One region of the Streptomyces sp. NPDC088246 genome, then DNA from elsewhere that is predicted to be linked to it. Evidence: riboswitches for the same ligand, from Rfam matches in the RefSeq annotation. Region 1 holds a riboswitch; each other region holds the start of a gene.
The links. Region 1 has a riboswitch for thiamine pyrophosphate ahead of thiO (glycine oxidase ThiO). Riboswitches for the same ligand answer to the same signal wherever they lie in the genome.
Positions count from the first base shown of each region.

Region 2: it holds a riboswitch for thiamine pyrophosphate, as region 1 does, so the genes downstream of both, thiC (phosphomethylpyrimidine synthase ThiC) here and thiO (glycine oxidase ThiO) in region 1, are expected to answer to the same signal.
Region 3: it holds a riboswitch for thiamine pyrophosphate, as region 1 does, so the genes downstream of both, ACIPEK_RS02980 (thiamine ABC transporter substrate binding subunit) here and thiO (glycine oxidase ThiO) in region 1, are expected to answer to the same signal.
Region 4: it holds a riboswitch for thiamine pyrophosphate, as region 1 does, so the genes downstream of both, ACIPEK_RS27045 (purine-cytosine permease family protein) here and thiO (glycine oxidase ThiO) in region 1, are expected to answer to the same signal.

Region 1 covers NZ_JBIURV010000003.1:341,607-344,909, reverse strand. Annotated here, with positions in the region: gene thiS (sulfur carrier protein ThiS) at 1-73, opposite strand, end outside; gene thiO (glycine oxidase ThiO) at 70-1,254, opposite strand; TPP riboswitch at 1,252-1,364, opposite strand; gene ACIPEK_RS06725 (hypothetical protein) at 1,416-1,793, shown strand; gene ACIPEK_RS06720 (NAD(P)/FAD-dependent oxidoreductase) at 1,822-3,078, shown strand; gene ACIPEK_RS06715 (peptide-N4-asparagine amidase) at 3,196-3,303, shown strand, end outside.
Region 2 covers NZ_JBIURV010000014.1:15,160-18,462, forward strand. Annotated here, with positions in the region: gene ACIPEK_RS20360 (YibE/F family protein) at 11-1,333, opposite strand; TPP riboswitch at 1,404-1,537, shown strand; gene thiC (phosphomethylpyrimidine synthase ThiC) at 1,530-3,303, shown strand, end outside.
Region 3 covers NZ_JBIURV010000002.1:90,967-94,269, reverse strand. Annotated here, with positions in the region: gene rlmN (23S rRNA (adenine(2503)-C(2))-methyltransferase RlmN) at 1-860, shown strand, start outside; TPP riboswitch at 902-1,018, shown strand; gene ACIPEK_RS02980 (thiamine ABC transporter substrate binding subunit) at 1,093-2,202, shown strand; gene ACIPEK_RS02975 (ABC transporter permease) at 2,379-3,303, shown strand, end outside.
Region 4 covers NZ_JBIURV010000021.1:81,128-84,430, reverse strand. Annotated here, with positions in the region: gene ACIPEK_RS27045 (purine-cytosine permease family protein) at 19-1,425, opposite strand; TPP riboswitch at 1,417-1,511, opposite strand; gene ACIPEK_RS27040 (hypothetical protein) at 1,778-1,948, shown strand; gene ACIPEK_RS27035 (hypothetical protein) at 2,211-2,492, opposite strand; gene ACIPEK_RS27030 (alpha/beta hydrolase) at 2,709-3,303, opposite strand, start outside.

The DNA.
Region 1 (3,303 bases):
CGAGGAGACGGACCTCGCCGTTCACGGACAAGGAGAGGGGCGCGGGCTCGGAGAGGGGTGCGGGATCGGTCATGCGGGCTGCTCCTGACGTACGGAGACGGCGGCGGACGAGAAACGGTGCGGGGTGAAGGGGCGGGCCACCTCGGGCAGCTCGCCCGTGGTGAGGAGCTCTGCCATGACGTCACCGGTGACGGGGGTCAGCAGTACCCCGTTGCGGTGGTGGCCGGTGGCGAGGTGGAGGCCGGGCAGGGCGGTGGGGCCGAGCAGCGGGGCGTTGTCGGGGGAGGCGGGGCGCAGGCCGGCCCGGGTCTCGGTGAGCGGCAGCTCGGTGATGCCGGGCACCAGCTCGTGGGCGTCCCGCAGCAGCTCGTAGACGCCGCCCGCGGTGACGGTGGTGTCCCACCCCATCTCCTCGCTGGTGGCGCCGACGACCAGTTCGCCGTTCTCGCGCGGTACGAGATAGACGTGGCTTCCCCGGACCACGGCCCGGACCGTCCGGGTGAGGAACGGTGCGTACGCGGCGGGCACGGTCAGCCGCAACACCTGCCCCTTCACCGGCCGGACCGGCGGCACGACCTCGTCCGGCAGTCCCGGGAGCCGGCCGCTGAGGCTGCCCGCGGCGAGCACGACCTGGTCGGCGGCGAGCTCCGTACCCCCGGCGAGCACGGCTCCGGCGGCCCGGTCGCGTATCACCGCCAGGCGCTCCACCCATCCGCGGTGGAAGACCACCCCGGCCCGCTCGCAGGCGGTCAGCAGTGCGGCGGCCAGCCGGCGGGGATCGATCTGGTGGTCACTGTCGACCCGCAGACCGCCGCGGACGCCCGGCGCGAGCATCGGCTCCAGGCGGCGGCATTCTCGGCCGGTGAGCCACTCCGACTCCAGGCCCGAACGCTGCTGCAGGGTGTGCAGTTCCCGCAGATGGGTACGGTCGTCGGAGTCCAGTGCGACGGCCAGGGTGCCGCAGGCGCGGAAGCCGGTCTCCTGTCCGCTCGCCGCCTCCAGCTCGGCCGTGAAGGCCGGATAGCGGGCGGCCGAGGCGACATTGAGGCCCAGCAGCATCTGTTCGCCGTAGTGGAGTTCGGTGACGGCGGCCAGCATGCCGGCGGCCACCCGGGCGGCTCCGCCACCCGGTTCGGGATCGACGACCGCGGTGCGCAGTCCGCGTTGCGCGGCCCGCCAGGCGGTCACCAGACCGATGATCCCGCCCCCGATGACAAGGACGTCGGATCCGTTTCCGTTCCGAGAAGAACGCATGGGCGTCCAGCCCCTCCCTTCGCCGGCATGACCCGGATCAGGTTCGTACGGTCGGAGGCCGCCCAGCCTCCCTCTCAGCCCGGTGCGTCCGGGCTCCCGCGAGTGTTTTACGTTGGCCACCCTAAACCCAGCCACCCGGACCCAGTGAGGGAGCAGCCACCGTGGCCCGTTCGCTCGACGGACTCGTCCTGGCACCGGTCGCCGACCAGGCCCCGGGCCAGGTCGGTACCCGTACCCGCTTCACGTACCACGAGAAGGACGGCCGGATCTGGGCCGAGTACGCGGGCGGCGACGTGGTCCGCGGCAATCTCGTAGGCACTCGCGTCGACGACACCCTCGGCTTCCTCCCCCATGGCCTCAAAGGCATGGGAGGTGCCCCCTCCGTCCAGCTGAAGCAGCACGGCACGACATCCTCGGGTCACTGTGTCTCCACCGTCGTCGACCTCGCGGACGGCCGGGTCCGGCTGGACGAGCGGTGGGAGTGGGAGTCGCAGGAGGGCAGCGGTACGAGCACGGTCGAAGAGCTTCCCCCTTCCTGACGATCAGTCAGATGATTAAGGTGTACGGGTGAGCGAGCAGCAGCAGTCAGAGCAGCCGGACCGGCAGGCAGGGCGCCGCGTCGTCATCGTCGGCGCGGGCATGGCCGGCGTGCAGACGGCGGTGGCCCTGAGGGAACAGGGCTTCACCGGCTCCGTCGCCCTGATCGGCGCCGAACCGCACCAGCCCTACGACCGGCCCCCGCTGTCCAAGGCGGTACTGCTCGGCAAGGCCGAGGACTCCGCCTTCGACGTCGACTTCGAGGCGCTGGACATCGATCTGCAGCTGGGTCGCGAAGTCACCGGTGTGCGGCCGGGCGCGCATGAGCTGGACACCCCGTCAGGACCCGTTGCATACGACGTCCTGGTGATCGCGACCGGCGCCGAACCGGTTGTCCTGCCCGGCGCCGAGGGCGTTCCCGGCGTCCATCTGCTGCGCACCCTCGACGACGCGGCACGGCTGCGGCCCGTACTCGACGGGCAGCACGGCGTCGTGGTCGTCGGCGCGGGCTGGATCGGCGCCGAGTTCGCCACCGCGGCCCGCGCCGCGGGCTGCGAGGTCACCGTCGTCGAGGCCGCCGACCGGCCCCTCGCGGGCGCCATGCCCGCCGAGGTCGCCGCCCCGATGACCGCCTGGTACGCCGAGAGCGGCGCCGAACTCCTCACCGGGGCCCGGGTCGCCCGCATCGAACCCGGCCGGGTGATCCTTGCGGACGGCCGCACGATCCCGGCCGGAGCGGTCGTCGTCGGAATCGGCGCACGGCCCGCCACCGGCTGGCTGGCCGGCTCCGGCATCGCGCTCGGCCCCGACGGATCGGTGACCGCGGACGGGGCGCTGCGCACCTCGCTCCCCGATGTGTACGCGGTCGGTGACTGCGCCTCGTTCCCCTCCTTGCGGTACGGCGAACGCCTTCTCATCCACCACTGGGACAATGCCCTGCAGGGCCCTCGGACCGCCGCCGCCAACATCATCGGGGCGGGGGCCGGGAACGGCCCGGCGCCGCAGACGTACGACCCCGTGCCGTACTTCTGGTCCGAGCAGTTCGACCGGTTCGTGCAGTACGCGGGCCACCACGGGAGCGCCGACACCCTGCTGTGGCGGGGCGATCCGGCCGGTCCCTCCTGGTCGGTGTGCTGGCTGCGGGACGGCGTCCTGGTCGCGGTCCTCGCCGTCGGCCGGCCACGCGATCTGGCGCAGGGGCGCAAGCTCATCGAGGCGGGGGCACATCTCGATCCGGAGCGGGCCGGTGACCCGTCCGTACCGCTGAAGTCGGCGACTCGTCAGTAGGCGTACGGGCAACGAACGTTGACGTCCGCTATGTGGACGACCCCTTGGGAGGAGGTAAAAGTTAGTGCACTGTGCATCTTTTAGAGTGCTCATTTCATGTCTCTTCGAAGGATGCGCATGTTTCGACACAGATGGGCCCGCGCGCTGCGCGGAATCTCCATGGCCTCGGCGTCGATCGCCCTCGTCGGAGGCGCACTCGCCGCCCCGGCGTACGCGGGCACCGCT
Region 2 (3,303 bases), on a different contig from region 1:
GAGGAGGCGTTCAAGGCTTTGTCCTACGACGACGGCCCTTCCCGGTCCGTACGGGTGCCGAAGCTCCGGCTTCCGCGCCGACCCCTGTGCGGTCCGCGGAGACCACCAGCGCCGCGAGCACCGTCGTCACCGGCACCGCGGCGACCAGTCCGATCGAACCGACCAGCGTTCGTACGATCTCCTCCGCCACCAGCTCGCTGTTGGCCACCGTCCCCACGCTGCTCTGGGCGATCGAGAACAGCAGCAGCAGCGGCAGTGCGGCGCCCGCGTAGGCGAGCACCAGCGTATTGACGACCGACGCGATGTGATCACGCCCGATCCTGATCCCTGCCCGGTAGAGCCCCCGAGCACCCATCGTCGGGTTCGCCTGGTGCAGCTCCCAGACCGCCGATGTCTGGGTGACCGTCACATCGTCGAGCACCCCGAGCGAGCCGATGATGACACCGGCCAGCAGCAGGCCGCTCATGTCGATGTGCGGGTACAGGCCGTGGATGAGGCCGGTGCTGTCGTCGGTGTTGCCGGTCAGGCTTGCCCAGCCGATGAAGAGCGACCCGAGCAGCCCGATCAGCAGCAGTGAGATCAGTGTGCCGATCACCGCGACCGACGTGCGGGCGGTCAGGCCGTGGCACATGTAGAGCGCGATCAGCATGATCGCACTGGCCCCGACCACCGCGACGAGCAGTGGATTCGAGCCTTGGAGGATGGCCGGGAGAATGAACAGGGTCAGCACGGCGAACGACACGGCGAGTGCGACCAGTGCCATCACCCCACGCATCCTGCCCACCGCGATCACGACCAGGGCGAAGATCCCGGCCAGCAGCGTCATCGGGAACTTCCGGTTCACATCCGTCACCGAGTACTGCAGATCACGGGGTGCGTCGGGGGCGTACGCCACGACCACGCCCTGCCCTTCGCGCAACTGACGGGGTGCGTCCGGCTGGACGATCTCGACGAAGGTCCGGCCCTTGTCGTGACCGGTCGTCACCTCGACGGTGGCCTGCTCGCACAGCCCGGGACCGCTACCCGGCGGCGGGGTGGTTTCGCCGCTGATGGGTGCCTGGGCAGCATTCACGTCCTTGCAGTCCACTTTGTCGATATTCACCACCTTTCCCTGCTGGGTCTGCCGGTCGAAGCCGACACCGGTCCGCTCGTGCGGGGGCGCGCCGCCCGGCCAGAGCACCGCCAGGCCGACGACGACCGCGGTGGCGAACGGGATCAGCACGGCCGCGATGACCTTGCGCAGATGTTTGGATACGGGCTCGGCAGGGCCATGGCTGTGGGAGTGGCCGTGCTGATGGCCCTGCCGTTCGGGGCCGGTATGGGGGGACGTCACCGGCCGATCATCGCAAGAAGAGAAGGGCCCTCTGTTCATTACGCCGGGCAGGGCGCTAGCGTGGAGGAACCTTTGCACACGCGGGAGCTCGGAGCACCGGGCTGAGAGGGCGCTGATATCCGTACATCCGTACGGGAGAGGCTGCGCCGACCGCCGAACCTGTTACCGGGTAATGCCGGCGTAGGGAGTAGGTCTCATGACCACATCGGACGCACGCACGCCTGCCTCGAACCAGAGCGACGAGGCCGGGAAGTCCATCGGCTGGCACAAGGGATACGTCCAGGGCTCACGCCCGGACCTCCGGGTGCCGGTCCGTCAGGTGCACCTCACCAACGGCAAGGACGTGGCGCTGTACGACACGTCGGGCCCGTACACCGATCCCACCACCGAGACCGATGTCCGTCGCGGGCTCGCACCGTTGCGCGAGAGCTGGATCATCGCGCGCGGCGACACCGAGGAGTACCCGGGCCGCCCCGCCCGCCCCGAGGACGACGGGCTCAAGCACACCTCGCCGCGAATGGGGTCTCCCCTGCTCGAGCGAAGCGGAGAGCTTGGGGAAGGGCTGCGCAACCTCGACGCGGTCTTCCCCGGCCGCCCGCGCCTGCCCCGACGAAGCCGGGACGGGCAGCTGGTGACCCAGCTCGCGTACGCCCGCCGGGGCGAGATCACCCCGGAGATGGAGTACGTGGCAATCCGGGAGAACATCGAACCCGAGGTGGTGCGCGAGGAGATCGCCGCAGGCCGGGCCGTGCTGCCGGCCAACGTCAACCACCCCGAGATCGAGCCGATGATCATCGGCAAGCGGTTCCTGGTGAAGGTCAATGCCAACATCGGCAACTCCGCGGTGACGTCCTCCATCGAGGAGGAGGTGGAGAAGATGACATGGGCGACGCGCTGGGGCGCCGACACGGTCATGGACCTTTCCACCGGCCGCAACATTCACACCACCCGTGAGTGGGTTCTGCGCAACTCCCCCGTGCCGATCGGCACCGTTCCCCTCTACCAGGCCCTCGAAAAGGTCGATGGGCGGGCCGAGGAGCTGACCTGGGAGATCTACAAGGACACCGTCATCGAGCAGGCTGAGCAGGGCGTCGACTACATGACGGTCCACGCCGGCGTGCGCCTGCCGTACGTCCCCCTGACCGCCCGCCGCAAGACCGGCATCGTCTCCCGCGGCGGCTCGATCATGGCGGCTTGGTGCCTAGCGCACCACAAGGAGTCGTTCCTGTACGAGCACTTCGAGGAGCTCTGCGAGATCCTCGCCACGTACGACGTGACGTACTCGCTGGGCGACGGGCTGCGTCCCGGCTCGATCGCCGACGCCAACGACGAGGCCCAGTTCGCCGAACTGCGCACGCTCGGTGAGCTGAACACGATCGCCAAGCGGTTCGGCGTCCAGACCATGATCGAGGGCCCGGGCCATGTCCCGATGCACAAGATCAAGGAGAACATCGACCTGCAGCAGGAGATCTGCGAGGAGGCGCCGTTCTACACGCTCGGTCCGCTGACCACCGATGTCGCCCCGGCGTACGACCACATCACCTCGGGCATCGGTGCGGCGATGATCGCCTGGTGGGGCACGGCGATGCTCTGCTACGTCACGCCCAAGGAGCACCTCGGCCTGCCCAACCGGGACGATGTGAAGACCGGCGTCATCACGTACAAGATCGCGGCCCATGCGGCGGACCTCGCCAAGGGGCACCCGGGGGCGCAGGACTGGGACGACGCGCTCTCCGACGCCCGTTTCGAATTCCGCTGGGAGGACCAGTTCAATCTGGCCCTCGACCCGGTCACGGCTCGGGAGTTCCACGACGAGACGCTGCCGGCCGAGCCGGCGAAGACGGCGCACTTCTGCTCGATGTGCGGCCCGAAGTTCTGCTCGATGAAGATCTCCCAGGACATCCGTCGTGAACACGGCGGTTCCCAGGCGGAGATCGACGCGGGCATGGCGGAGAAGTCCAAGGAGTTCG
Region 3 (3,303 bases), on a different contig from region 1:
CGGTGGTCCGCCACATCAGCTGTGACGACGACACCACCCGTAAGACGCTGTGGAAGCTGCACGACGGGACACTTGTCGAGTCCGTCCTGATGCGTTACCCGGAGCGGGTGACGATGTGCATCTCGTCGCAGGCGGGATGCGGGATGAACTGCCCGTTCTGCGCCACGGGACAGGCCGGTCTCGACCGCAATCTGTCGACCGCGGAGATCGTCCACCAGATCGTGGACGGCATGCGCGCGCTGCGCGACGGGGAGGTCCCCGGCGGTCCGGCGCGGCTCTCCAACATCGTCTTCATGGGCATGGGCGAGCCGCTGGCCAACTACAACCGGGTGGTCGGCGCGATCCGCCGGCTGACCGACCCGGAACCGGATGGGCTGGGGCTCTCGCAGCGCGGGATCACCGTCTCCACCGTGGGCCTGGTGCCCGCGATGCTCCGCTTCGCCGACGAGGGCTTCAAGTGCCGCCTCGCCGTCTCCCTGCACGCACCGGACGACGAGCTGCGCGACACGCTCGTCCCCGTGAACACGCGCTGGAAGGTGGGCGAGGTGCTGGACGCCGCGTGGGAGTACGCGGAGAAGTCCGGCCGCCGCATCTCCATCGAGTACGCGCTGATCCGGGACATCAACGACCAGGCGTGGCGCGGTGACCGGCTCGGCCGGCTCCTCAAGGGCAAGCGTGTGCACGTCAATCTGATCCCGCTGAACCCGACGCCCGGCTCCAAGTGGACCGCCTCGCGGCCCGAGGACGAGAAGGCGTTCGTCGAGGCGATCGCGGCACACGGAGTGCCGGTGACCGTGCGGGACACCCGCGGTCAGGAGATCGACGGGGCCTGCGGGCAGTTGGCGGCAGCCGAGCGCTGAGGCCGGAACGGCCCGTGTAGCCTGGGCCTGAAATCAACTTCATATTCCGACAGGGGAGCGCCACAGCGCTGAGAGTGCGGCACCGAGAACAGGTCGGCCGCAGACCCTCTGAACCTCGCCCGGGTCATTCCGGGTAGGAAGTTCGGTCATCAACTCATGCTGTTGCGCCCTGCCCGCTTCTCCAGGGGTGGGGCCGCGTCTCTTCCTGGCCAAAACCCAGGAGGAATCCACAATGAGCACCACACGCAGAACCAAGCAGCTTGCGGCGACGGCTGTCGTCGCCGCGCTCGGTGTCACGGCACTTGCCGGATGCGGGAGTTCCGGCGAGTCGGACTCCGGTTCCGGCTCCACGAAGAGCTCCGGCTCGAAGACCGTGACTCTCGTCAGCCATGACTCCTTCAACGCCTCCAAGGATGTGCTCAAGGAGTTCACGGAAGAGACCGGCTACACCGTCAAGGTGCTGAAGAGCGGTGACGCGGGTGTTGCGCTCAACCAGGAGATCCTGACCAAGGGCTCCCCGCGCGGCGATGTGTTCTTCGGCGTCGACAACACCCTGCTCTCCCGCGCTCTCGACAGCGGTCTCTTCATGCCGTACGAGGCGAAGGGCCTCGACCAGGTGGCGGCCGGCATCCAACTGGACGCCGAGCACCGGGTCACCCCGGTCGACACCGGCGACATCTGCATCAACTACGACAAGAAGTACTTCGCCGACAAGAAGCTTGCGCCGCCTCGGTCCTTCGACGACCTGGCGAAGCCCGAGTACAAGAACCTCCTCGTCACGGAGAACGCCGGGACCTCCTCGCCCGGCCTCGGCTTCCTCCTCGGCACCATCGCCACCTACGGCGAGAAGGGCTACCAGGACTACTGGAAGAAGCTGAAGAGCAACGGCGTCAAGGTCGTCGACGGCTGGGAGCAGGCGTACAACGAGGAGTTCTCCGGCTCCGCGGGCGGCAAGAAGGCCAAGGCCGACCGGCCGCTCGTCGTCTCGTACGCCTCCAGCCCGCCCGTCGAGGTGCTGTACGCGAAGCCGCAGCCGGCCGAGGCCCCGACCGGGGTCGCCACCGGGACCTGCTTCCGTCAGATCGAGTTCGCGGGTCTGCTGGACGGCGCGAAGAACGAGGCGGGCGGCAAGGCCCTGCTGGACTTCCTGATCAGCAAGAAGTTCCAGGAGGACATGCCACTCAACATGTTCGTCAACCCGGTCACCAAGAGTGCGGAACTGCCGGAACTCTTCACGAAGTTCGGCGCGACGGTGGACAGGCCGACGACCGTCGCCCCCGACGAGATTTCCAAGAACCGTGAGCAGTGGGTTCAGTCGTGGTCCTCGCTCGTAGTGAAGTAGCGAAGACTCCCGTACGCGGAACGGACGCGGGCGGGAGGAGCGAGCACGGGAAGAGCGAGCACGGGAAGAGCGGGCACGGGGAGGGGCCGCGCGGGAAGAGGCCGCGCGCCCGCTCCGCGCGCGCGAACCCGGCGCGCGCAAAGGCCTGGCGCGCGAGCGTGGTGCGGCTCGGCCTGATGGCCGTGCCCGTCGCGTTCTTCGCGCTGTTCTTCGCCTACCCGGTCGCCGCGATCGTCGGCCGCGGGCTGAAGGCGGACGGTGTCTGGCAGTTCGGCCGGATCGGCGAGGTGCTGACCCGGCCGGACATTCGCGACGTCCTCTGGTTCACCACCTGGCAGGCGCTCGCCTCGACCGCGCTGACCCTGCTGATCGCGCTGCCCGGCGCCTATGTCTTCGCCCGCTTCGACTTCCCCGGCAAACAACTGCTGCGGGCGGTCGTCACCGTGCCGTTCGTCCTGCCGACCGTCGTCGTCGGGACCGCCTTCCTGGCGCTGCTGGGACGCGGCGGGTTCCTCGACGAACTCTGGGGCATACGGCTCGACACCACCGTCTGGGCGATTCTGCTCGCCCATGTCTTCTTCAACTACGCGGTGGTCGTGCGGACCGTGGGCGGGCTGTGGTCACAACTCGACCCACGGCAGGAGGAGGCCGCCCGGGTGCTGGGCGCCGGGCGGTTCGCCGCCTGGCGGCGGGTCACCCTGCCGGCCCTCGCGCCCGCCGTGGCCGCCGCCGCGCTGATGGTCTTCCTCTTCACCTTCACCTCCTTCGGGGTCGTACAGATCCTCGGCGGCCCGGGGTACTCCACGCTGGAGGTGGAGATCTACCGGCAGACCGCCCAGCTGTTGGCCCTGCCGACGGCCGCCGTGCTGACGCTGGTGCAGTTCGCCGCGGTCGGCGCGATCCTCGCCGTCCACGCGTGGACCGTACGGCGCAGGGAGACCGCGCTGAAGCTGGTCGACCCGGCACAGACCGCCCGCAGGCCGCGCGGCGCCGGGCAGTGGGTGCTGCTCTGCGGGGTGCTGCTGACCGTGCTCGTGCTGATACTGCTGCCGCTCGGGGTGCTGGTCGAGCGCTCGCTGGACACTCCCGGCGGCCATGGCT
Region 4 (3,303 bases), on a different contig from region 1:
AGACGCCGGGGACGGCGGTCAGTTCTGCGGTCGGTGACGCAGCCGCAGCGGGCCGTATACCGCCAGGGCCACGAGGAACGCCACGTAGTACGAGAGGTCGGCGCCGTGCAGGGCAGCCGCCAGCGGGCCCACGTACAGACTGGTGTCCATGAACGGTACGGCGGCGGCGAAGGCGACGACGAACGCCAGCAACGGGGGCCATCCGGGCTGTGCCCGGGCGGTCTCGGCGGCGAGGTCGATCGCGGCGCCGCCCCTCGCCCGGGCCCGGGCGAGCCAGTCGACGACGACGATCGCCACGAAACCGGGAATCCAGTAGCCGACGAACAGCAGCACGTTCTGGAAGCGGGCCGTGGTGTCGGCAGCGTGCATCCACAGCACCAGAGGGAAGCCGAGCACGGCGGCGAGGGCGGCAGCCGCTGGGCGCGGAAGGCGCACTCCCACGGTCTGCAGCGCCAAGGAACCGCTGTAGTCGTTCATGGCGTTGCTGCTGAGGGCCGCCAGCGCCACGGCGAGCAGCCCGAACGCTCCCAGCGCCCCACCGCCCAGCAGCTCGTCCACGCCCGTGGCGGTCTGGTCGGTCAGCACCGAGGCACCCCACAGGCCGAGTGTCTGGACGGCCACGAAGGACACCACAAGGCCGAGCAGCGTGCACCCGAACATGCGTGGGCGCGAGGTGGTGCGGGGCAGGTAGCGGCTGAAGTCGCTGGCGTATGGGGCCCAGGACAGGGTCAGACTCAGCGCGATGGTGCTGGTCAGGACGAACGCACCGACCTGGTCGGCGCCGTGCGCGGTGCCGCTGCCGGCGGGGTGGACACCGTCGAGCAGCCGCCAGGCGATCAGCACGAATGCGGCCGCGAGCACGAAGGTCATGACGATCTGAAGCCGGTGAATGGCCTCGTAGCCCAGCACGCCGAGAACGCCCTGGGCCACCAGCATGACCAGGACACCGAGCCAGAACGGCCAGCCGCACAGCCGCGCGAGCGCGTCCCCGCCGAACAGCCCGATCAGCGCGTCCCAGGCGACCGAGGACAGCCACTGCAGGATGCCGGGCACCGCCACGCCGCGGCCGAAGGCGAGCCGGGCCAGCGGCAGCTGCCCGGCACCGGTCTGGCTCCCCCAGGTGCCCAGGTAGGCGGTGGGCACCGCGCCGAGGACGGTGCCCAGCACGACGGCGGTGAGCGCGGATGCGAAGTCCAGGCCGAGGGCGATGCCGACGGTTCCGGTGAACACGCCGGTCATGGTCAGATTGGGAGCGAACCATACGGTGAACAGGCGTCCGGGACCGCCGTATCGGTTGCTCTCGGGGACCGGTTCTATACCGTGCGCTTCGACACGGAGGTCGCCGGGGGCCGCCGGCATCCGTCCGTCGAAGACGGCCTGTCGGCCGTCGGCGGGCAGACCGCCGGATACATGCGCCAAAGGCATGGAAGACATCCCTCCGCCAGTACGAACTGGTTCAGGTTCGACGGGTGTGATCTCAGCCCTCGGATGGGGCACCCCGTGTCCGGTACGACGGACAGAGTAACCCGATCGCTCCGGCCCTCACATCGCCGGGAGCGGGTACTCCAAAAGGATCTCCGACAGGAACAAGGGGCTGCCCGGCCCGGACGGTCTTGCCGTCGCGGTCGGAGTGGGCGCCCCAACGGGAGGCGAGCCGGGCCACCGGGAACAGTCCGCGGCCGCCCTCGTCGCTGGTGCGCGCAGCGCAGGTGCGGGGCGCTGGGACTGCCGTCGGAGACCTCATGGGCCAACCAGCTGACTGACCATCAGCTCTGGGGTGAGGACGGGGGGTTCCACACCCCCGGTCGGCAAGCTGACGGGTGGTGAGGGTACGGGCGCGGGCGACCTGCGCGGGGTCGACCGGCAGCTCCCGGCGGACGGCTCGTCCTGCTTCCAGAACGCGGGGGCGGGCAAGGAGCAGGGCCGCGTCACCGGATCGGGGACCTGACAGCCGGGTGGTCGCCACGGCACCGCAGAGCCGCTCGAGCGGTCGTACGGGGCCGGCCATGGTGCGGGGCAGTTGGTCGCGCTCGGCGCCCATGTCCCGGTCCGGTGCCTGGAGGAGACCGTCGGTGCACCGCGCGAGGACGGAGCCTTCCCCGAATCGGCGTTCAGCGGTCTCGAAGGGCAGCCCGCCGCGCGGCCTGCCCCAGCGCCTCACCGTCATCGCGGCACGTGACCACCGCGATGCCCTCCCTCCGCGTGCTCGCTCACTTCTGGCTGAGCTTGATGTGCTCGGTCAGGTTGCCGACCTCCCTGCCGAGTTTCTGCACGGGGTCGGCGAACGAGGCCAGGGCGGACTCGATGTCGACCGCTGCGGCCGTGTGATGCTCCATGACGGCTGCGTGATGCTCCATGACGGCTGCGTGCTCCAGCCGTGCCCACACGGCGGCTTCGACCACCAGCGCGTCACGCTGAGGACTGGCAACCGGGTGCTGGGATGCCTGGGTAAGCAGCTCGCGGGCCCTCTGGGCAGGGGTGCTGTCGTTCATGGACCGAATCTTTCCAGCGAAGGCGGGGCGACGTGCGGTTTCGGGAGCGGGACACCCAGACCGAGCCGGTGGTGGAACTGGCACAGCATGCAGACGAGATCGCCGTGACCGGCGACGATCCCACGATCTCCCTTGCCCGGCCGGGGGCTCGTCCCAGACACGGCCGGGCATGGCGCGGCGAGGATGCCCGGGCGGATGATCTCGGCACATGGCCGTTCAGCCGTCGGCCCGCAGGGCGTGGAGCAGCATCGGCAGCGAGGAGTGCAACTCACGCTGCCAGTACGGCCAGCCGTGGGTCCCCGGTCCGTAGAAGTGAGTGGTCACGTGCTTCGCGCCCTGGCGTCCGAGCTCGCTCGCAAGGGCCTGGTTCTGCCTGTTGAAGTCCGCCTCGAGCGCGCTCGTGGTGCCCGGCGGGTCCAAGGGGCCGGTGGTGCCGTCACCGCAGGACAGGTAGACGGGGATCGACTTGAGGCGCTCGGCCAGGTGGAATGGGTCGTGGTCCGCCCAGATGTCACGTTGCGCAACCGGGTCGCCCCAGACCCTCAGCGGGTCGTCGCCCTGACCGGCGAAGAATCCCATGATGCGGTTCACCGACTCGTCGTTGAGCAGCGGGTGCACAGAGCCGGAGTACGCCGCGGCCGCCTTGAACATCCCGGGGTGCCGGGCGGCATACAGCAGGGCACCCTGGCCACCCATCGAAAGTCCCGCCACGACGCGGTTCCTGCTCGCCCCCCAGTCGTGCTCAAGGAGGAGGCGCAGCTCCTTGGTGTGGAAGGTCTCCCACGCCGGGTCACCGCCCTGGCCGTAGTTC